2 regions of the Methylobacterium sp. WL64 genome follow, and region 1 is predicted to be linked to the other one. Evidence: predicted binding sites of a transcription regulator. Region 1 holds the regulator's gene; the other holds the start of a gene.
The links. Region 1 encodes PhoB, which activates phosphate uptake and scavenging genes when phosphate is short. Its sites were predicted from a motif close to TGTCATNNANCTGTCAT; they were not measured.
Positions count from the first base shown of each region.

Region 2: the regulator PhoB is predicted to act here: its motif matches at 3,604-3,620, upstream of phnC (phosphonate ABC transporter ATP-binding protein).

Region 1 covers NZ_VRVA01000006.1:33,234-44,944, reverse strand. Annotated here, with positions in the region: gene FV242_RS05055 (50S ribosomal protein L11 methyltransferase) at 47-967, shown strand; gene FV242_RS05050 (Rmf/CrpP family protein) at 998-1,186, shown strand; gene FV242_RS05045 (hypothetical protein) at 1,225-1,485, opposite strand; gene FV242_RS05040 (aminopeptidase P family protein) at 1,667-3,499, shown strand; gene FV242_RS34325 (hypothetical protein) at 3,525-3,671, shown strand; gene FV242_RS05035 (protein-disulfide reductase DsbD) at 3,932-6,085, shown strand; gene phoB (phosphate regulon transcriptional regulator PhoB) at 6,131-6,826, opposite strand; gene phoU (phosphate signaling complex protein PhoU) at 7,001-7,723, opposite strand; gene pstB (phosphate ABC transporter ATP-binding protein PstB) at 8,039-8,854, opposite strand; gene pstA (phosphate ABC transporter permease PstA) at 8,877-9,773, opposite strand; gene pstC (phosphate ABC transporter permease subunit PstC) at 9,786-10,763, opposite strand; gene pstS (phosphate ABC transporter substrate-binding protein PstS) at 10,849-11,711, opposite strand, start outside.
Region 2 covers NZ_VRVA01000089.1:2,615-14,325, reverse strand. Annotated here, with positions in the region: gene phnE (phosphonate ABC transporter, permease protein PhnE) at 1-749, opposite strand, end outside; gene phnE (phosphonate ABC transporter, permease protein PhnE) at 746-1,627, opposite strand; gene phnD (phosphonate ABC transporter substrate-binding protein) at 1,653-2,582, opposite strand; gene phnC (phosphonate ABC transporter ATP-binding protein) at 2,710-3,558, opposite strand; gene FV242_RS25215 (chloramphenicol acetyltransferase) at 3,682-4,314, opposite strand; gene FV242_RS25210 (DUF1045 domain-containing protein) at 4,307-4,993, opposite strand; gene FV242_RS25205 (ceramide glucosyltransferase) at 5,019-6,167, opposite strand; gene FV242_RS25200 (autotransporter domain-containing protein) at 6,300-9,494, opposite strand; gene FV242_RS25195 (inorganic phosphate transporter) at 9,985-11,613, shown strand.

The DNA.
Region 1 (11,711 bases):
ATCTGCCCCTGTAATGCGGCGCGCTCCGGGGCTACAGCCCGGCACCATGCTCGAAGGTCTGCCGCCCCACCGCCCGACTCACATCCTGCGCCTGACGACCGATGAGCGGTCGGCCCGGGCCATGACGGATCTGCTGGGCGAGATGTTCGATCCCACCGAGACCGCCGTGGCGGCGTTCGAGGATGCGGATGGCTTCACCTGGCGGCTCGAGGCCTACTTCGCCGACGCGCCGGACGAGGCGTACGTCCGCGACCTGATCCGCCCGGTGATCGGGGACGAGGCCGACGTCGCCGAGTTCCGCACCATCGAGCAGCAGGATTGGGTCCGCACCTCCCTGGAGGGGCTGAAGCCGGTCCGGGCCGGCCGCTTCCTCGTGCACGGCGCACATGACCGCGACGCGGTGCGCGGCAACGATCTGCCGATCGAGATCGAGGCGGCCCTGGCGTTCGGCACCGGCCATCACGGTACGACCCTCGGCTGCCTGCGGGCGCTGGTCTCGGAGTTGAAGCGACGGCGTCCGGCGCATGTGCTGGATGTGGGCACCGGAACCGGGATCCTGGCCTTCGCGGCCGCCAAGGTTTTGCGGCAGCCGGTTGTGGCGGGCGACCTCGACGGCGAGGCGGTCCGGACCGCCCGGGAGAACGCCCGCCTCAACGGCCTTGGGCCCTATCTCAAACTCTACGAGGGTCCCGGCGTACGCCACCGGCTCGCGGACCGGACGCGGCACTTCGACCTCGTCTTCGCCAACATCCTCGCGCGGCCCCTGCGCCGCCTCGCTCCGACCCTGTCGCGCGTGGTCGCGCCTGCGGGCGTGCTGGTCCTGTCAGGCCTGATCGAGCGTGACGTGGCGGGTGTGCTCTCAGCCTACCGCCACCAGGGCTTCCATCTCGTGAGAAGCGGCCTGATCGAGGGCTGGGTCGCCTTGGTGCTGGCCCGCGGCGGTGCGGCGAAGCGGCCCCGGCGCTGAACCGGGACCCGGGCCGCGCATTGCCCGGGCATGAGCCAGACGCCGCGCCCCAATCCGCCGTCCGATCCCATCACCGAGGGCGCGCAGGCCCGGGCCCAGGGCCGTCCCAAGGATTCCTGTCCCTATCCGGCCGACTCACCCGACCGCATCGCCTGGCTCGAGGGTTATGATGGCGTGCCATCCGGCAAAGCCCCGGATCTGCCGATCGCCGACGCCTGATTCCGTCGTACCGCCGGGAATCCCAAACCGTCCGTGCACTAACGCGCGGTCCGGAGCCGTCCAGGCCCCGTCGATCCTTCTGGCAACGCCTCGACGACCGGGCTTTCCGCATCGTCCGCGTGTGCGACCGGGGCGCCGAGCGCAGCCATCAGGACGCGCAGACCCTCGACCCACTCCTCCGCCTCGGCAAGCGAAGCGAAGCCGTCGCGCCGGATCACCGTATCCGGCTCGATCGTGGTGATGGCGTCGAAGAGACCGTCGGCTCTGTCGCTGATCCGGTAGAAGACGCGGCGTGGCATGACCTGGGAGATAGGGCAAAGATCTGGCGTGATAAGATTGCGCGCGACTCTAAACCATAGGTTACGCCCGCGAGCATCATCCGAAAGGTGGGTGGACGGCTCGAAAAACCGCGCTGCGCACGATCCACGCGTCGATTCCGCCCGGTTGCGACGAGGGACCGCCCGGCGATAGGGTCCGCGCATGACAGAGCCAAGTCCGCCCCGCCACCGGTTCCAAACCTTCGACGATCCGAGCCATCGCAAGGGCGTGGAGCGGATCGAGGCCTTGCGCGCGGCCCTGCGCGAGACCACCGTCGATGGTTTCGTGGTGCCCCGGGCCGACGAGCACCAGTCGGAATACGTGCCGGCCGACGCGGAGCGGCTGGCCTGGCTCACCGGCTTCACGGGCTCGGCCGGAACCGCCCTGATCCTGATCGAGTCGGCCGCCCTGGTCGTCGATGGGCGCTACACCCTGCAGGCGCCGGAGCAGGTCGATACCGGGATCGTCACCGTGGTGCCGCTGGCCGAATCGACCGCGGAGGCCTGGATCGCCGACAACCTCAAGCGCGATCAGGTTCTCGGCTACGATCCCTGGCTGCACACGCCGGACGGCGTCGCTCGCCTGGAACGGGCCGCCGTCAAGGCCGGCGGATCGCTACGGCCCGTGCCGAACCTCGTCGACGCCGTCTGGGCCGGCCGTCCGAAGCCGCCGGCCGGGCCGGTGGTTCCCCATCCCGAGGCGTTCGCGGGTGAGTCGGTCGCCGACAAGCTCACCCGTGTGCGCACGGCCCTGGCTGAGGGCGGCTGCGATGCCCTGGTGATCTCCGACCCGCACAATCTCGCCTGGGCGTTCAACCTGCGCGGCTCCGATGTCGGCCATACGCCGCTGGCGCTGGGCTACGCGATCCTGCCACGCGAAGGGCGGGCGCGGCTGTTCCTGGTCTCGCCCAAGGTCGATCCGGCCCTGCGCACGGCGCTGGCGCCGGTCGCCGAGATCCTGTCGCGAGCCGACCTCGATGACGGGCTCGGCTCGCTCAGCGGTGTGCGCGTGCGGGTCGATGCCGAGACGGGCGCCGTGGCCCTGAAGGAGAAGATCGAGGCCGCGGGCGGGACCGCCGATATCGGCAAGGACCCGATCACCGGCATGAAGGCGGTCAAGAACACCGCCGAGATCGCTGGCGCGCGCGCCGCTCACACCCGCGACGGCGCCAGCGTCGTGCGCTTCCTGGCTTGGCTCGACGGCGCCGCCGCCACGGGGGGCTTGAGCGAGATTGCCGCCGTGGAGGCCCTGGAGGATTTCCGCGCAGCCGGCGGCGACCTGCGCGACGTGTCGTTCCCGACAATCTCGGGCTCCGGCCCGAACGGGGCGATCGTGCATTACCGGGTTACGCGCACCAGCGACCGGACCGTGCGGGCCGGCGAGCTGTTCCTGATCGATTCCGGGGCTCAATATCCGGACGGCACCACCGACATCACCCGGACGGTTGCGGTCGGCGCGCCGACGGATGCGATGCGCGACCGCTTCACCCGGGTGCTGAAGGGACATATCGCCATCGCCCGGGCGGTGTTCCCAAAGGGCACGACCGGCGCCCAGATCGACGCGTTCGCCCGCGCTCCGCTGTGGCAGGCCGGGCTCGATTTCGACCACGGCACCGGTCATGGCGTCGGCGCCTTCCTGTCGGTGCATGAGGGTCCGCAGCGCATCGCTAAGACCGGGACCGTGGCGCTGGAGCCCGGCATGATCCTGTCGAACGAGCCGGGCTACTACGCCCCGGGCGCCTACGGCATCCGGATCGAAAACCTCGTCCTCGTCGAGCCCCGTGAGATCCCTGAAGGCGAACGCCCGATGCTCGGCTTCGAGACCCTGACGCTCGCACCCTACGATCGGCGGCTGATCCGCCCGGACCTGCTCGAGCCGGAAGAGCGGGCCTGGATCGACGCCTACCACACCCGGGTGCGCGACACACTGGCGCCGCTCGTCGATGCCGGAACCCGCGGCTGGTTGGACCGCGCCACTGCGCCTCTGGCGCTCTGATCCGGGCGCCTTCGAGTGCGCCCCGGTGCAGAACGTGCGCCTCGGCCACACGCAAGGATCGGATGGTGACGATGTCCGGCGGGTCCAGCTGATCGTCTCCGACGACGCCACCGGCCCGCTCGACGGTGACAAGCTGTGCGACGTCGGCTTGGCGATACGCAAAGCTCTTTAGACGGCCGGCGAAACGCTGCGCGTCATCGCCGAGCACGCCGAACAGCGCGAGCTCCACGAACTCAGTGAAGGGTCGTCCTCTCCCTCATGCTGTTCGAGCCCCGCTGAGCGCCTCAGCGGCGTCGTGGCCGATGGCTCATGGGCTGGAGCGCAGGACAGGGCCCGAACCGGCGCGCTATAAGGCCCGTCACGAGACGACCCGCCTGCGTCTCGGAGATGACGCGGGTGAAACCGCGGCCGACCCGCGCGCGAAGGGACAGCATGATCCGCCGCCTCGCATTCCTGGTCCTGGCCCTTACCGCAAGCCTGTCGGCCGCGTCGGCGCAAGGCTTCCGCACGCCAGCCGACTTGGTGCGGTCGAGCCTCGTGGCCGAGCCGATCGCGGTGGCCGGGGCGCAGCCGTTCACCCTGGCGGTGCGGATGCAGGTGAAGCCGGGCTGGCACGTCTACTGGCGCAACCCGGGCGATTCCGGTCTGCCCCCCGAAGTGACTTGGACCTTGCCGGCGGGCTTCAACGCCGGCGCGATCCGGTGGCCCGCCCCCGAGCGCATCGCGATCGCGACGCTGATGAACTACGGCTACGAGGGCGAGGTCACCCTGCTCGTGCCGGTCACGCCGCCGCCGAGCCTCGACCCGGCCGATCCGGTGCGGATCCAGGCCAAGCTGACCTACCTGGTCTGCGAGACCGAATGCGTCCCGGGCTCCGCCGACCTCGCCTTGACCCTGCCGGTGGGCGAGCCCCGGCCAGATGCCGGGCAGGCTGCCCTGTTCGAGCGGGCTCGCACCGCATTGCCCGCCCCTGCGCTCTGGCCGCTGCAACTCTCGAGTCAGGGCGACACGCTGCAACTCGACTTCGCCGCGGCCGGCCTAAAGCCCGAGTCTATCAAGGCCGCATCGTTCTTCCCCTATTCCGAGACCGCCATCGACAACGCCGCCGTCCAGGTGATGCGCGTCGATGCATCCGGCCTGCACCTCACCCTCGCGCGGAGCACCCCGACGGACCCGGCACCGGCCGCCCTGCCGGGCGTGCTCACCGTGGAGGAGACGACCGGCGCCGAAACGCATCGCCTGGCCTTCGCGTACGGGGACGAGCCGGTTGCACCGGTCCCAGTGGCTGCACCCGAGGCTTCCGCCGCAGCCCAACCGGTCGCCCCGGCCTTCGACGCGCTGACCCTGGCGACCGCGGCGGGCCTGGCCTTTCTGGGCGGGCTGATCCTCAACCTGATGCCCTGCGTTTTTCCCGTCCTGTCGATTAAGGTGCTCGGCCTCGTCCGGCATGCCGGCGAGAGCGCGGCGCGCGTGCGCCTGCACGGCCTCGCCTACACGGCTGGGGTGATGGCAAGCTTCCTAGGCCTTGCAGGCTTGCTGCTCGCCCTCAAGGGCGGCGGGGCCGCGATCGGCTGGGGCTTCCAGCTGCAATCGCCGGCCGTGGTGGCCGGGCTCGCCTATCTGCTGCTCGCCATGGGCCTGAGCCTGTCGGGGGTTGTCCATGTCGGCGGTCGGCTCACCGCCATCGGCGACGGGCTCGCCCGGCGCTCGGGTCTCAGCGGCTCATTCTTTACGGGCGTTCTCGCGACCCTGGTGGCAACCCCCTGCACGGCACCGTTCATGGGCTCGGCCGTGGGCTTCGCGCTGACCCAGAGCGCCGGAGTCGCGCTCGCGGTGTTCGCCAGCCTGGGCTTGGGCCTCGCCCTGCCCTTCCTGGCGCTGACCCTGTGGCCGCCGGCGCTGCGGGCGCTGCCGCGGCCGGGCGCCTGGATGGAAACCCTGAAGCAGGTTCTGGCTTTCCCGGTCTACGCAACGGTGGCGTGGTTGATCTGGGTCCTGGCCCAGCAGGTCGGCCCGCAGGGGCTTCTGGTGGGGCTGATCGGCCTCGTGCTGGTGGGCTTCGCGGCCTGGGCCTGGGAGCACGGGCGCGTCGCCGCTTCGCGGGTCGGACCCGTCGTCCAGGGCGTCGCGCTGCTGACGGTCGTCGCCGTCGGGGCACTGACCCTGACCCTCGATCGCGACCGGGCCGTGCCCGTCGCCCAGGCCGCCGCAGAGGGCGTCGAGCCCTTCACGCAGGCGCGTCTCGACGCCTTGGTGAACGCGCGGCGGCCGGTCTTCGTGAACATGACCGCCGCTTGGTGCATCACATGCGCGGTCAACGAGACGACCTCGCTGTCCACGAAGGTCGTGCGGGCCGCCATGAAGGATCGGGGTGTGACCTACCTGAAGGGCGACTGGACCAACCAGAACCCCGAGATCACCCGCCTGCTGGAGGCGCATGGGCGCAGCGGCGTCCCGCTGTACCTGCTCTACACGGGCACTGGGGAGGCACAGGTGCTGCCGCAGATCCTCACCGAGGGAACGGTGCTGGCGGCCTTGAAGGCGGTACCGGCCGCCCCCGGTAAGAGCGCAGCGCTGGCACGCTGACCGAGGAGGCAGGCGCGCCGTTCCGCCCCGACGGGCTGGAGGTCTTCAGGCTTCGAGGGAAAACGTCTCGTCGAAGGCGTATCCCGAGCCCCGCACGGTGCGGATCGGGTCGGCCTGCCGGGGGGCGTTGAGCGCCTTACGCAGCCGCCCGACATGCACGTCCACGGTGCGCTCGTCGATGTAGACGTCGTGGCCCCAGACCCCGTCGAGGAGCTGTTCACGGGAAAAAACCCGGCCTGGCGCCAGCATCAGGAATTCGAGCAGCCTGAATTCGGTTGGTCCGAGATGGAGTTCCTCGCCGGCGCGCCGGACCCGGTGGCCGGAGCGGTCGAGCTCGATGTCGCCTGCCGCCAGACGGTCGGCGACGTGGGCCGGCTTGGCCCGGCGCAGCAGCGCCCGAACGCGAGCCAGCAGTTCCGGCACCGAAAACGGCTTGACGATGTAGTCGTCGGCGCCGGTTCCGAGCCCGCGGACCCGGTCGCCTTCCTCGCCGCGCGCGGTGAGCATGATCACCGGCAGACGCTCGGTCTCGCGCCGGGCCCGGATGCGGCGGCACAACTCGATGCCCGAGAGGCCGGGCAGCATCCAGTCGAGCAGGACCAGATCGGGCGTGCGCTCGGCCAGGAGCAGTTCGGCGTCGTCACCGCGACTGGCCGAATCCACCAGGAATCCTTCGGCCTCCAGGTTGTAGCGCAGCAGGGTAGTCAGCGCCTCCTCGTCCTCAACGATCAGGACTTGCATGCTCACGTTCGATAACCTGTTCCGAATTCGGCACGCATCGAATCAACCGCGCCGGAGGGCCCGGACGCGCCGATGGTGCGGCAGGGGCCGCGATTCCTCAACCCACGCGCACTCCCACCGGGGCTTTGTCCCGCAGGTGGGAGTGCGCGCTGCGGAGGAACCGCGAACCGCATGTCACGGGGCCGTGGCGGCAGGCCCGACCGTCGCGTAGTTCGACGCGTCGTTCTTCGGCCGCTCGCCCGCCAGCGTCTCACCGGTGGCGAGGTAATGGATCGTCTCGGCGATATTGGTGGTGTGGTCGCCGATGCGTTCGACGTTCTTCGCGCAGAAGAGCAGATGCGTGCAGAACGAGATGTTGCGCGGATCCTCCATCATGTAGGTGAGGAGCTCGCGGAACAGCGAATTGTACAGGGCATCGATCTCGCCATCCCGCTCCCAGACATCGTAGGCCGCCTTGATGTCGCGGCTGGCATAGGCGTCGAGGATATCCTTGAGCTGAGCTTCCGCGAGGTCGCTCATGTGACGCACGCCGAGCACGATCTTCTGCGCAGGCGCCTGATCGGAGATCGCGACGACCCGCTTGGCGACGTTCTTGGCGAGGTCGCCGATCCGCTCCAGATCGCCGGACACGCGGATTGCCGAGATGGTCTCGCGCAGGTCGATCGCCAGCGGCTGACGCCGGGCGATGAGCAGCACTGCCCGCTCTTCGATGTCACGCTGGAGCGCATCGAGGCGCTTGTCGGCGAGGATCACCGCCTGGGCGAGCGTATCGTCCCGGCGGACGAGGGCATCGGTCGCCTCGGCGGCCATCTTCTCGGCGACGCCGCCCATCTCGGAAATCGAGCGACGCAGGTCATCCAGGTCGGTGTCGTAGGAACTGACGATATGGCCGGGCATGGTGGATCCTTCGATGGCGTCCCGCAAACCTTGATCCGCGAGGTCTGGCGGAAACCCGCCGCTGCGATCACGGATACCGTTGTACGTTTCCCGGTACCCAGTCCCTTGGATAGTTCACGTCATGATGCGAAGCGGAGCGGCTTTCGGTACGCGACAAAAACAACCGGAATAGGCCGATGTTCCCAGATCAACGCAACATGCCTCGGAGTAGCGCCCGGTCGAATTCCGGTCGGGCGCGGCTCCGCGTCTTGAGATCGACGCGCAAACATGTGCCGATTCGGTCATCAACTCTTCCGCGAAACTTCCGCGATTGGCTTAACCGAACCGCCCGGTGATGTAATCCTGGGTCCGCTGCTCCACAGGGTTCATGAACATGCGGTTGGTGGGGCCGAACTCGATCAATTCACCCAGGTACATGAAGGCGGTGAACTGCGAGATGCGGGCAGCCTGCTGCATGTTGTGCGTGACGATCACGATGGTGAACTCATCGCGCAGCTGCTCGATCAATTCCTCGATGCGGCCCGTGGAGATCGGGTCGAGCGCCGAGGTCGGCTCGTCGAACAGGATCACCTCCGGGCTCTGGGCCACGGTGCGGGCGATGCACAGGCGCTGCTGCTGGCCGCCGGAGAGCCCGGTGCCCGCCTGGCGCAGCTTGTCCTTCACCTCGTCCCAGAGGGCGGCCTTGCGCAGGGACTGCTCCACCCGTCCGTCGAGTTCGGATTTCGGCAGCTTCTCGTAGAGGCGCAGCCCGAAGGCCACGTTGTCGTAGATCGACATCGGGAACGGCGTGGGCTTCTGGAAGACCATGCCGATCCGCGAGCGCAGGTCGTTCAGGTCGACGGACGGGTCGAGGATGTTCTCGCCGTCGAGCATGATCTGACCTTCGGCCCGCTGCTCCGGGTAGAGGCTGTAGATCCGGTTGAAGCAGCGCAGCAGCGTGGACTTGCCGCAGCCGGACGGCCCGATCAGGGCCGTGACCTGGCGGTCGTGGAAGTTGATGTCGACGTTCTTCAGCCCGTGGAAGCTGCCGTAGTAGAAGTTCAGACCCTTCACGGCGATCCGGACCGCACCGCCCTCGTTGGCGTGGTTGCGGGTGAGATCGACCGTGGGGATCGCGGAAGCGGCGTTCATCGTCGTGTCCTCGAGAAGGGTCTTAGCGCGACATCTGCGGCTTGATGACGAGACGGGCGATGATCGACAGCACCAGGATCGTCGCGGTGATGAGGAGCGCCCCGGCCCAGGCGAGGCTCTGCCAGTTCGGATAGGGTGAGAGGGCGAACTGGTAGATCATGACCGGAAGGTTCGCGACGCCGCCCATGAGGTCGGGCGAGAACCACGAATTGTTGTTGAGCGCGGTGAACAGGAGCGGCGCGGTCTCGCCGGCGATGCGGGCCAGCGCCAGGATGATCCCCGTGACGATGCCGGCCGAGGCCGCCCGCCAGGTGACGCTGATGATCACCGTCGAGGGCGGGGCCCCGAGAGCGGCCCCGGCCTCGCGCAGGGTGCCGGGCACCAGGCGCATCATGTCCTCGGTGGTGCGTACGATCACCGGCACGGCGATGATGGCGAGCGCCACGCCGCCGGCCCAGCCCGAATAGGTCCCCATCGGCCGCACCATCAGGGTGTAGACGAACAGGCCGATCAGGATCGACGGCGCCGAGAGCAGGATGTCGTTGAGGAAGCGGATCAGCCCGGCGATCTTCGAGAACCGGCCGTACTCGGCCAGGTAGGTCCCGGCCATGACGCCGACTGGCGTCGCGATCGTGATCCCGATCCCGGTGAGCACCAGGCTACCCAGGATCGCGTTGGCGATGCCGCCGCCCTCGGAGCCGGGGCCCGGGGTCGGGTGCATGAACATGGCGGGCGTGAAGCCCTGCACGCCCTGGATGATCAGCATCAGCAGGATCGAGCCGAGCACCACGGCGCCCACGATCGTGGCGACCAGGCAGGCGGTGCGCAGCACGCGGTCGGCGATCCGCCGGCTGGGGCGGACCCGTCCGGAGCGGCGCGGCGCGGCGGTGTTGAAGGCCATGGGGTTGGACGCGTCCATCGAGAGCCCTCCTCAGGCAGCTTTGACGCGGCGCGTCAGCAGCCGGGCGATGATGAGCACCACGAAGGTGATGATGAAGAGGATGCAGCCCAGGGCCATCAGGGCGTTGAGCTGGAGACCGTCGGCCTCGTTGAACTCGTTGGCGATGCGCGATGCGATGGTCGAGCTCGGGTCGAAGATCGAGGCCGAGAGGCGGTTGGCGTTGCCGATCACGAAAGTCACCGCCATCGTCTCGCCGAGGGCGCGGCCGAGGCCGAGCATGATCGCGCCGATGATCGAGACGGAAGCCTGCGGCACCAGCACGTGGCGGACCACTTCCCAGGTCGTGCAGCCGATGCCGTAGGCGCTCTCGCGCAGAACGGTCGGGATCTGGTCGAGCATGTCGCGGGCGATCGAGGCGATGAACGGCACGATCATGATCGCCAGGATGATGCCGGCGGTGAACACGCCGACCCCGGACGGGACCCGGGCGTAGAACAGCGTGCCGACGATCGGCAGGCCCTCGACGATGTTCGATACCGGGATCTGGACGAAGCGCGCGAAGAGCGGCGCGAACACGAACAGGCCCCACATGCCGTAGATGATGCTCGGCACCGCGGCGAGCAGCTCGATGGTCATCGCCACTGGCTTGCGGGCCCAGCCTGGGCAGAGCTGCGTAAGGTAGACGGCGATCCCCAGGGAGACCGGGACGCCGATCAGGAGTGCCAGCGTGGCGGAGGCCACGGTCCCGATGACGGCGACCAGGGAGCCGTACTGCTCGGTCCCGACGTTCCAGGCGCTGGAGGTCAGGAAGGCGAACCCGAATTCCCGGAAGGCGGGCCAGCCGCCGTAGAGGATCGAGCCCAGGATTCCGGCGAGCACCACGAGCACGAACAGGGCCGCGCCGTAGGAGCAGACCCGGAACAGGGTGTCGAGGTTCCGGCTCGGTCCCTTGCGCGCGGCGGCGGCGCGAGGTCGGGCGAGGGCAATCGTCTCGGTCAAAGCGGACATCCGCGATTCTCTGCGAAGGGAGGCGTGGTAGCGCGGTGCGGGCCGCGATGCGAGGGAGGGGGCCGCGACCCCCTCCCCATCTCACTCACATGTTGAAGACGGGCTTACCGTCCTTGCCCTTCACGGTTTTCCACTCTTCGTGGATCAGAGCGACGACGTTATCCGGCAGCGGCACGTAATCGAGGTCTGAGGCGAGCTTATCGCCGTTCTTATAGGCCCAATCGAAGAACTTCAGCGTATCCGCGGCCTTGGCCGCATCGGCCGATTCCTTGTGGACCAGGATGAAGGTCGCCGCCGTGATCGGCCACGCATCGTCGTCCGGCTGGTTGGTCAGCGAGATACCGAAGCCCGGGGCCGACTTCCAATCGGCGCTGGCGGCGGCGGCCTGGAACGCCTTGTCGTCCGGCTGCGGATACTTGCCGGCCTTGTTCTGCAGCAGGGCGTAAGCGAGCTTGTTCTGCTTGGCGTAGGCGGATTCGACGTAGCCGATGGCGTTCGGCACCTGCTTGACGGTGGCGGTCACGCCCTCGTTACCCTTGCCGCCCTGCCCGACCGGCCAGGAGATCGTCGTGGCCGCGCCGTATTCCTTCTTCCAGGTCTCGGACGCCTGGGACAGGTAGGTGGTGAAGATGTTGGTCGTGCCCGAGGCGTCCGACCGGTAGACCGGGGTGATGGTGGCGTCCGGGAGTTTCACGCCGTCGTTGAGCTTCGCGATCCGCGGGTCGCTCCACTTGGAGATCTTGCCGGCGTAGATGTCCGCCAGGATGTCGCCGGTGAGCTTCAGCTTCCCGGGCTCGAGGCCGGCGATGTTCACCACCGGCACGACACCGCCCATCACGGTGGGGAACTGGACGAGGCCATCCTTGGCCAGCTGCTCGCCCTTGAGTGGCGCGTCGGTGGCGCCGAAATCAACGGTCTTGGCCTGAATCTGCTTGATGCCGCCGCCGG
Region 2 (11,711 bases), on a different contig from region 1:
ATCAGCTCGGTGAGGTACTGGCCGATGCCACCCGCCCCGACGATGCCGATGATCGTCGCCGAGCGGGTGTTCGATTCGAAGAAGTACAGCACCTGGCTCGCCAGCACGGGCAGCACCCCCGGGATCAGCCCGAAGCGGATGCGGTGCAGGGCCGAGCCCCCCGAGGCGACGACCCCCTCACCGGGTTTCCGGTCACAGGTTTCGATCGCCTCGGAGAACAGCTTGCCGAACGCCCCGAAATCCGAGCACGCGATGGCGAGCATGCCCGCGAAGGGGCCGAGGCCGACGACGTTGATCCAGATCAGCGCCCAGATCAGCACGTCCACGGAGCGCATCACGTCGAGGCCCCGGCGCACGGCGAAATGCGCGAACGGATTGGGCACGACGTTGCGGGCAGCCAGCAGCGCCACCGGGAAGGCCAGGATCGCCGCCGTCAGGGTGCCCAGGAAGGCGATGCCCAGGGTCTCGCCCAGCGCGTGGACGAAGGTGCCGAGATGCCCCTCCGGCGAGGGCGGCAGCATCAGCACCGCGAAGGTGCCGAGCCGGCCGAGCCCGTAGAGGATCCGGGCCGGCGACATCTCGAACTGCCAGGCGCCGAAGCCGGCCAGTCCGGCCAGGCCCGCGAGAACCGCCAGCCGGCGCAGCCGCGCGGCCCGATCGGTCCGGAACTGCGCGGGATAGCGGGCCCGCAGGCGCGCGAGATCGGCCCGGGCGGCCGCCCGCAGGGTTTCGGTTCCGCCGCCGCTCATCGGGCCTCCTCCAGGCCGGTCAGCCGGTGCCGGACCTGCTCGGTGGCGAGGTCGATGCCGACGACGGTCAGGATGATCAGCCCCAGGATCGCGCTGACATCCGCGTAGTAGAAGTTGCGGATCGCGGCCAGGAACTCCTGCCCGATGCCGCCGGCGCCGACGAAGCCCAGCACCGCGGCCCCGCGCACGTTGATCTCGAAGCGCAGCAGCGCATAGGAGACGAAGTTCGACAGCACCTGCGGCAGCACCGCGAAGCGCACGGTCTCGAGCCAGCTGGCGCCCGAGGCGGACAGGCCCTCCACCGGGCGCATGTCGATATTCTCGACCACCTCGGAGAACAGCTTGCCGAGCGCCCCCGTGGTGTGGATCGCCAGGGCCAGCACGCCGACCATCGGGCCGAGGCCGAAGGCGATCACGAACAGCAGCGCGAACACCACGTCGGGAATCGTGCGGCACACCTCCAAGACGCGCTTGGCGAGGAAGCGCACCGGGGCCGACCGGACCAGGTTGGCGGCCGCGACGAAGCTAAGGGCGAAACCCGCAACCGCCCCGAGCAGGGTTCCGAGATACGCCATCAGCAGCGTCTCGCCGAGCAGGGCGAGCCAGCCCGGCAGGCCCCAGTACCAGGCGCGCATGTCCGCCACTGGGTGATCGAGGCCGATCGGCGGCCAGATCTGCTCGATATAGGCGGTGAACTTGCCGATGTTCGCGACGAGGACCAGCGGCCGGACCTCGGCGACGAGCCCGGCCAGGAGCGCCAGCACCGCCAGGACTGCGAAGCTCGCGAGGGTGCGGCGGCGGGCGGAGCCGCTCGCCGCCGCGTACAGGCCGGAGAGGGCGGCGACCCGCTCCGGCGGCAGGGGTGTCAGGCCGCGCAAGGCCGGCGCCTCCTCAGCAACGCGATCAGGACTTCTTGCGCTGCTCGTCGTTGAACTTCAGCATATCGATGACCGGCTGGTAATCCTTGAGCGTCACCGGGGTGAGGCTGAGATCCTTGCCGTCGGACAGGCGGTCGAACGCCGCCTTGTCGGCCTTCGGCAGGTCGAGGAAGGCCTGGCGGATCTTGGCCTTCAGGTCGTCCGGCAGGCTCGCCAGCACGGCGTAGGGGCCCTCCGGCAGGAAGTCGGACTTGAACACCACCCGGAAGTCCGACTGCTTCATCGGCGTGCCGTCCGGGTTCTTCAGGACGCCCTTGGCGACCATGCGGGTCACCATCGTGTCGGTCTCGGAGTTCCACAGGTTGGCGGCGGCCTCGACGGTGCCCTGGGTCAGCGCCAGGACCGCGTTCTCGTGGCTGCCGGCGAAGACAGCCTTGCCGAAATACCGGTCCACGTCGTAGCCGGCCCGCTTGAGGAAGAAGCGCGGCGCCTGGTTGCCGGAGGTGGAGTTCGGGTCGACCAGGGCGAGGTTCTTGCCCTTCAAATCCGCCACCGTCTCGTACGGGCTGGAAGCCAGCACGTAGAGCACCGAGTAATAGCCCGAGGCGCCGGTCTCGTGCTGCGGGTTCACGAGCGGCTCGATCTTCACACCGGTCATCACGGCCCGGCCGAACGAAGCGGCGCCGTAGAACGCGATCTGGATGTTGCCGGCCCGCTGGCCCTCGATCACCGCGGCGTAGTCGCTGGCGACCCGCAGCTTGACCGGGACGCCGATCGTCTTGGTCAGGTAGTCGGCCAGGGGCGCGTAGCGGTCGTTGGTGCCGCTGGCATTCTCCATCGGGATGACCGCGAGGGTCAGCTCGGGATACTTGGCCTTCCACTCCTGGGCGGCGGCCGGAAGGCTGAAGAGGGCGAACGACGCCGCGGCGGCGGCAAGGGTGCGTCGGGTGATCATCGGGTGGTCCTCGGGTCTGTTCAAGCGCTGGATTGGCCGGCCGCGCGGTCGGCGCGTCCGGTCGGGCGTTTCCATCCGTCGTTGTTGGGGGCCTCGAGCCCGGTGCGCCGGCGACCGGCGCCCCAGCTCAGGCGCCGATGGCGGCCTCGCGGATGGGCTGGGCCGGGACGAGGCCGGGCAGCCCCGGCAGGGCCGCCCGCTGCTCGGCCTCGCGCTCCGGGGAATCGTCCAGCACCTCGCCCGCCTCCAGGCCGTAGAGCCGGCGCGCCACGTCCTCGGTGAGGTCGAACGGGCCGCCCTCGAACACCACCCGGCCTGCGGCGAGCCCAACGAGGCGGTCGCAATAGGCCCGGGCGAGATCGAGGGAATGCAGGTTGCACAGGACCGTGATGCCGTAGCGCCGGTTCACGGCCGCCAGGGCATCCATCACCAGCCGGGTGTTGCGCGGGTCCAGGGACGCCACGGGCTCGTCGGCGAGCAGGATCTCGGGCTCCTGCACCAGCGCCCGGGCGATGGCGACGCGCTGCTGCTGGCCGCCCGACAGGCCGTCGGCCCGCTGGCCGGCGAACTCGCCCATGTCGAAGCTCTCCAGGGCGGCGAGGGCCATGGCCCGATCCTCGTCCGACCACAGCCGGAGCAGGGAGCGGTGGGTCGGCACATGGCTCAGCCGGCCCATCAGCACGTTGGTCATCACGTCGAGGCGGCCGACCAGATTGAACTGCTGGAAGATCATGGCGCAGCGGGTGCGCCATTCGCGGAGCGGCCGACCGCTCAGGCCGGTGATGTCGCGGCCGTCATAGAGGATGCGCCCGGAACTCGGATCGGCGAGTCGGTTGATCAACCGCAGGAGCGTTGATTTGCCGGCTCCCGATCGGCCGATCACACCGACGAAGCTGCCGCGCTCGATCCGCAGCGAGACTTCGTCCACGGCTCGACGGCCGCCGTACTGACGCGTGAGATCCTCTACGACGAGCATAAACATCCATCCGCTGCGGGGTGGAGGCAGCTAAACGCCTCTTCCACGACGGTTGAATGACGAATACAAAATGATTTCTTTAGTCGGCGCACCAAATCCGATGTTGCGCGCCCCGGCGTCTCCCTACGTGCCCGACCGACTGGTGTACCGCTCCAGGAAGTCTTCGATCGGCAGCGCGCGGAAATCCGGAAGCGCCTTGCGCAGGCGGTCGTGGTCCCAATCCCACCAGGCGAGGCGCTCCAGCCGCTCGGCGACCGGCTCGGGGAAGCGGCGGCGCACCGGTCGAGCCGGGTTGCCGACGACGATCGTGTAGGCCGGGACGTCCCGCGTGACGATCGCGCCCGCCCCGACCACGGCGCCGGTGCCGATGCTGCGGCCGGGCAGCACCACCACCCCATGGCCGATCCAGACGTCGTGGCCGATGGTCACCGGGCTTGCCCGGCGGCGCGCGAAGAACGCGTCCTCGTCCGCCTCCTCGGGCCAGTAGGCCTGAGCCCGATAGGTGAAATGCGCCTGGCTCGCGCGTTCCATCGGGTGGTTGCCCGGGTTGATCCGCACCGCGGCGGCGATCGAGCAGAACTTGCCGATGGTGGTGTAGATCACCTCCCCGGCCTGGGCGATGTAGGAATAATCGTCGAGGACGGTCTCGGTCAGGCGCGTGCGGGCGCCGATTTGCGTGTAGCGGCCGAGATGGCAGTCGACGATTCGGGCGCTGGGGTCGACGGCTGCCTGGAGGCCGAGATGCTGGTCAGCCATGCGCGTCTCCGAAAGGCAGGCGCGCCAGCAGCCGGAACGGCTCGACCCCGTCCTGCACGAGCACGCTCAGGGCGTCGATCACCACGGGCTCAGGTCGCGTGGCCGCGTAGGCGTCGGACAGGCGGCGCAGCCAGGCGGCGCGGTCGGGATCCGGCAGCGCGTCGGTCAGCGTCATGTGGAACCGGAAAGCCTCGAAGACATACGGATAGCCCCAGCGGGCGAGCAGGGTGCGGCCGCGCGGATCGAGGCGCTCCGGGCGGCGCTTGGCGCGCTCGCTCTCCGACAGCGGCGCCCGCCACGGGTCCAGGACGGCGACGCATTCGGCGGCGAGCAACCCGAGCTCCGGCGGCGGAGCCGCGGGGACCAGCGCCAGGAACGGCCCGAGCGCCGCGACGGCCAGCGGCCCGAGCGCCACCGGCGGGTGCCCGATTGCGAGGTCCCGCACCGCCGCGACGAGGTCCGCCTCCTCGGTGCCCGGGGCGAGGCGCATCGGCGCCTTCAGGGTCGCATGGAACCCGTAGACCCGGGCGCCCACCGTGACGGCGGCGAGGTCGCCGAGGGCCTGCGGATGCGGCACCGGCGCGCCGGCGGCGTTGTCGTAGCCGAGCACGGCGTTGCCGAAGGCGGCCAGGCCCGAGCCGGGCGGGGGGAGCCAATAGAGAGCGTAGCGGCGCGTCATGTGATGACCTCCGGCCTCCGCGCGGTCACGCCGTCGGCGCGCAGGCGCGGTCGACGCTGGCGCGGCGCGGGCGCACATCCATGGCGTTGCCGCGCCAGACGATGGCGCTCTGCACCCAGGCGGCGAGCCACAGGGCCGGGATCAGCGCGTCGCGCATTAGGAACGCCGCCAGCATGCGCGGCCCGCGTTGCCAGCCCGCGCGGACCGCGAGCCGGTACTCGGCCCCATAGCACAGCCCGATGAGGCCGGCAGCGCCCGCGAGGCCGGCCGAGCTGCCGGCCCAGAGCGCCACCAGCAGCGCCGGCAACAGGACCCCGCTGCCGATCTCCGGGATGAAGAACAGCGCGAAGGTCACCCGGCGCAGGCGCGCCCAGCGCAGCTGCCGCGCCCAGACCTCGCGGAAGCCGCGCCGTCCCAGCGGCTGCTCGAACGGGCTCGAAACGAGGTGGACGCGCTTGCCGGCGGCGCGCACCAGCTTGGTGGCGGCTGCATCCTCGGCGATCTCGGAGGCCAGCGCCTGAAGGCCGCCCCGGGCCTCCAGGAACGGCTTGTGCCAGAGCATGCTCTTGCCCTGCGCGAAGCCCAGGCCGAACGCCTCGGCCGCGTATTGCCAGCGGGCCTGCAGGGTGTTGAGGAAGGCGCATTCCACCTCGGCCATGAAGCTGCCCGGCCGGGCGCCCGCCGGGGTCGAGCAGACCAGGCCGGTGTCGGACCGCCAGGCCGCCTGCAGCCGCTGAAGATAATCCGGCGGCATCGCGACGTTGGAATCGGCGAGCACGATCCAGTCATGCGCGGCGGCGCGCCAGCCGCGGACGCAATTGTTCAGCTTGGGATTGTCGCTCACGCGCTCGTCACCGAGGATCAGCCGGGCCGGCACCTGCGGGTGGTCGGCGATCAGGCGCTGCACCCGCGGGACGATCGGATCGGCCGGGTCGGCCACGCAGAAGATCAACTCGTAGGCCGGATAGGCGAGGCGGAAGCTGCGGACCAGCATCTCGTCGCTGAACGCCTCGACCCCGTGGAGCGGCCGGACCAGGGAGACCGGGGCACCGGCCGGGAAGGTGGACGCGCCGTGGACCGTCCCGATGCGCCGGCCCGCGATCGCGATGCTGGCGATCTGGATCAGGGCCAACAGCGCACCGAGGGACAGGGCCGACACCGTGGGGTCAATCATGCGGATCCCTCGTTCACGCTCGTGATCGGCCCGGATCGTCGGCGAGTGCGCGTGGCATCAGGGATTTCGAGCCGCACCCGGTCGGGCGCGGCTCTAACGGCCGGACCGCGTCAGCCGTGTGACAGAGGCCCCTCAGAACCGAAGGGTCAGGTTGCCCTTCACGGCCTGGTCCTGGGCCCGGGCGCCGACTTGGCCGGTATAGGCCACGCCGAGCGTCGCGTTCGGCGCCACCGCCAGGTCGAGCCCGGCGCCGGCCACCAGCGCGTCCCGGTCGATCGGCACCCCCGCGCTCAGGAAGGCGGGGCCGGTGCCGAAGCTCAGCAGGGCCGCCGGCACGACGTCGCCGAACGCCCGCCGGTAGCCGAGCAGGCCGTGCGCCGTCACCGGAACACCGAAGCCGAGATCGAAGCCCGTCTGCCCCCGCACGCCGACGGTCGCCGCGCCGAGGTCGTAGCCGCGCCCGTAGCTGACCAGCGCCGCTGCGCCGCCGGTCTCGGCGAACCCGTCGCGCCGGATGCCGACATAGGCCGCGCCCACGAACGGCTCGATGTAGGAGGCCGCCGCCGGTCCGCCCCGCGACGCCGGGGCCGACGGCACGCTCAGCGTGAACCGGTAGCTGATCTCGCCGAAGCCCTGGACGGTGTGGCCGCCGCCATGCCCGGTCGGGCTGTCCGACAGGCCGTACAGGACGCTGCGCCGGGTGCGGGTGTCGGTGTCGGCGTAGAGGGCGCCCAGCCGCACTTCGATCGGGCCGAACGTGGTGCCGCCGTAGACGCCGCCGAAGCCGCTCTTGAGCGTCGCGCTCTCGGATGGGCTGGCGGCGCCCAGCCGCGCGCCCGCGCCCTGCCGGCCGACGCTGTCGAGGTTGGCCTCGGTGTAGCCGCCGACCAAGCCGAACCGGAGCCCGCTCGGCAGCCGGATGTCGGCGCCGAGCGCGAAGCCGGCGATCTGCCGGTCGAGGTCGAAGGCGTTGCCGCCCCCGCCGGCCGTGCCGAACGCGCCGAAGCCCTGGCCCCAGAGCCCGAACACCCGCGGGTCGAGGACCCGCGTCGGCACGCTCGCCACCACGGGCGTCCGGCCCGGCAGGTCGGCGCTGTAGGCCGCCGGCACGCGGCCGTCGTCGAGGCTCGGGGCCGACCCGCCCCAGCGCAGCCGGTCGAGCACCGCCTCGCGCACGAAGAACGCCGTCTCGTAGGCGGTCGACACCGTGCTGGCGTGGATGTCGCCGGCGAGCGCCCGGAAGCCGTCGGCGGCCTCCGCGGTGGTGAACGCCAGGGCGGCGTCGTAGGCCCGGCCGGACCCGGCCGCCTGGAGCGCGTTGGCGGACGCGACGCCGTTGCGCCCGGTGGCGCCGGCGGCCAGCGGGACGTCGTTGCGGGTCAGCGTCAGGGCGACGTCGTTGGGCAGGTAGCGCAGGCCGGGGCTGAGGAAGGCGAGGTTCGTCGTGACCCCGTCGAACCGTCCCGAGACGCCGCCGGCCGCGCTCAAGATCGCGTAGGTTGTGCGCGGGCCATAGGCCCCGGAGGCAGCCACGACCTGCACGGTGCCGCCGCCGAGCGTCACGGCGCCGCCGGCCGCGATCTTGTCGGCTTGTCCGGCGGCCTTGGCCTCGACCCGGTAGACCGAGCCCGGCGCGAAGGCGACCGCGCCGGCGACGTTGAGGGTGCCGATCGAGTTCCCCGGCGCCACGGTGCCGCCCGAGAGGGCGTTGAGGCCGCCGAGTGTGCCCGAGCCGCCGAGCAGGCCGCCGGCCCCGACCGAGACGGTGCCCGCGATGGTGCCGTTGGCGTAGAGCACGCCGCCGGTGCCGACGCCGACATCGATGCCGAGGCGGTCGCTCGTGTCCATCCGCAGGGTGCCGGTGACGGCTCCGAAATAGCCGGCGGCGGAATAGAGGTCGATGCGGCTCCAGTAGCTGAGCGGGCTGCCGTAGAAGGCCGCGAGCGCGCTGGTCTGCGTGTTGACGACGATCTGGTTGATCGTGGCGGTCGAGAGCTGGCCGTAGAGGCCGCCCTGCGGGGCGAGCGTGCGGGCGGCGGCGGTCGATCCGCCGTAGAGCGGCGCCAGCAGGATCGCGGCGTCGGGTCCGCCGGCGGGGGCCGCCTCGCGCGGGGCCTGGGCGAAGGTCAGGGTCGGCAGGCCGTAGGTCAGGCGCTGCTGGTAGGCGGCCTGGTTGGCGGCCGACGGGAGATAGGGGTTTCCGGCGCTGTTGGCGGCGCCGCTCGCGCAGGCCGCGACGGTGTTGCCGCATTGGGCGGCGAGATAGGCCTGAAGCTGCCCCTGCGCCTGCACGAACTGGTTCGGCAGGTTGATCGCCACGCCGGTCACCGCGGCTTTGTTGACGTAGGCCGGGTTCGTGAACGCCTGGGCCAGGTCGTAGGCCGCCAGCGCCCGGCTGCCGATCACGTCGAGGGGGTAGTGGACGCCGAGCACGATCCGGCTCTCGCCGTACTCGGAGGCCCGCAGCAGCACGTTCTGGTATTGCTGCGGCACCAGCATCGCCAGCAGGTAGCCGCTGGTGAACGCGTAGGTGGTGTGCCCGCTGGGGAAGGAGGCGTTGGTCGCGAGGCCGGTCAGCGCCGTCGGATCGAACGGGTTGATGCGGCCGGGCGCGACCTGGACCGGGCGCGACGAGCCGTAGACGTCCTGGCCCGGCTGGGTGTTGGTGACCCCGTAGGCGCGGTCGTAGACGCTGTTGGTGGTGTTGGGCAGGCCGTCATACGTCGGCAGCCCGTAGCCCGCGGGCGCCACGGCCGGCACCGCCACGTAGTTGGCGGGTGTCACGCTCGGGTTGTTGGCCGCGCCGTTGGCGAAGTAGTTCTTCGCGACGCCGAGGTTGTTGCCCGTGAACGTGTTGGCGTTGACCAGCAGGTTGACCACGCCGCCGAGGGCGCCGTTCACGCCCTGGGCGGTCCCGCGCTGGTAGATCGGGCCGAGCTGCGCACCGAGGCCGCCGACCCGTTGCTGCGGGACGATGCCGTTGATCGGCGTCTGTCCGGGCAGGCCGCCGGCGATGTTGGCCGCGACGCCGTAGCTGCCGAGCCCCGAGGACGACAGGGCGTTGCTCGCCGCGCTGAGCAGGTTCTTGTCGCTGATCGCCACCTGCTGCCGGGCGAGGTCCGCGCCGGTGTTGAGGGCGATCGTCTGCGCAAGGTTCAGGCTCAGCGTCGCCTGCCCGGCCGCCGTTGCGTTGAGCGCCAGGTACGGCGCCAGCAGGTTGAGCACGTTGACGTCGGAGGCCGTGGTGTTGACGGTCTGCGCCTGCACCCCCGACCCGCACGCGGCGACCATCAAGGCCGCGATCGAGACCCCATAGCGAACGCTCATTCCTGGCCCCCAAGCCTGCGGCCCTTCGGCCTGCGGCGGGAGATTTAGCCACTTCCGCGAACGCGAATGCGTCATAATCCATTCACAAAGCCCTGAATCATCGCGTGTATCCTGTCAGCAACAGCCAGACATCTTAGCCGGCGCAAATCCAGGGCCATGTTCATCTTGCGCTTTGCTTCCAGCGCCGCGGCCGCGGCTCCGCAAACGCGTCACGCTGCACTCCAGGCCGGACGCCTCCCCGTCGATCGGTGCGGGCCATCGCCGGACGGATGTCCGGTACCGGAACCGGGCGCGGTCGTATCAGTAAACACCCCGGCCCAGACCTCGAAGTGGGCGGAATAGACTTCGTGCAGATTGATATTTTCGGATCGTCGGCGGTAGGCGCACGAATATAATGCTTCGCTGAATACCTTCGGTAAAACGTCACTGAAACGTCATCCCACAATCTTAATCCCGCTTCGCTTCCGAAGACGATTCAACGCGAGGGCCCATGTCCGATTCCGCCGTCATTCCGCAACACGGGGTGGGGAACAGGCCCGCGGGCGGTCCGCGCCTCGAGCACGGGATCCATCTGGGGGGCGTCGTCGCCTTCCTGGCGGTTCTGGTGGCCGGGCTCGGCTACGCGGTGGTGAGCCTCATCGCCGACATGAACGCCGTTGGCGAGGCGCCGCTGGCCTACGGGGCCTTCGCGCTGCTCGGGCTCGCGCTGCTGATCGCCCTCGCCTTCGAATTCGTGAACGGGTTCCACGACACCGCCAACGCGGTGGCCACCGTCATCTACACCCACTCGATGCCGCCGCTGGTGGCGGTGGTCTGGTCGGGCTTCTTCAACTTCCTGGGGGTGATGCTGTCCTCGGGCGCGGTGGCCTACGCCATCGTCACCCTGCTGCCGGTAGAGCTGATCCTGCATGTCGGCTCGGGAGCCGGCTACGCGATGATCTTCGCGCTGCTGCTCGCCGCCATCATCTGGAACCTCGGGACCTGGGCCTTCGGCCTGCCGAACTCCTCGTCGCATGCGCTGATCGGCTCGGTGCTGGGCGTCGGCCTCGCCAACCAGCTGATGGGCGGCGGCGACGGCACCGCCGGCGTCGACTGGAACCAGGCGTTCAATGTGTTCAAGGCGCTGCTGTTCTCGCCCCTGTGCGGCTTCGCCCTCGCGGCGCTGCTGCTGCTGGCCCTGAAATTCGCGGTGCGCCGCAAGGACCTCTACGAGGCCCCCAAGGGCGAGGCGCCGCCGCCGCTGTGGATCCGCAGCCTCCTGATCCTGACCTGCACGCTGGTGTCGTTCTTCCACGGCGGCAACGACGGCCAGAAGGGCATGGGCCTGATCATGCTGATCCTGATCGGCGCGGCGCCCACCGCCTACGCGCTGAACCGCACCATGTCGGACGACACGACCCCGGCCTTCATCCAGACCTCGGCGGCGGCGAGCCAAGTGTTCTCCGCCCGGGCCCCCGGCGCTCCCCAGCCGGAGACGGCGCAGGCGCGCCGGACGGTGACGGACGCCCTCAAGTCCAAGGACCTGAACCGGCCGCCGGTCTACGCCGCGCTCTCCGCGCTCGCGACCGACATCGCCGCCAGCGTGAAGAATTACGGCGCGATCCGCACCGTCCCGGCCGCCCAGACCGAGAACCTGCGCAACGCCATGTACCTCACCGCCGACGCGGTGCGGCTGCTGCCCAACGCCGGGGCTGATCTGTCCGAGGCCGAGAAGTCGACCCTGAAGAGCTACACCGGGCTGCTCAACAACGGCACCCGCTACATCCCGGGCTGGGTGAAGGTCTGCGTCGCCCTGGCGCTCGGCCTCGGCACCATGGTCGGCTGGAAGCGCATCGTCGTCACGGTGGGCGAGAAGATCGGCAAGACCCACCTCACCTACGCCCAGGGCGCCTCGGCCGAGATGGTCGCCGCGGGGACGATCGGGCTTGCCGAACTCTACGGCCTTCCGGTCTCGACCACGCACATCCTGTCCTCGGGCGTCGCCGGGACGATGGCGGCCAACGGCTCGGGCCTGCAGATGGCCACGGTGCGCAACATGGCCCTCGCCTGGATCCTGACCCTGCCGGCCGCCATCACGCTGGCCGCGACCTTGTTCTTCCTGCTGCGCCACGTGTTCTGACGCCGCGGGTATCGGCGGGGCCGAGCCCCGCAATCCACGGACAAGCATGACGACGGACAGGGCCGTTTCCGCACCCCGCGGAAACGGCCCTGTTCGTT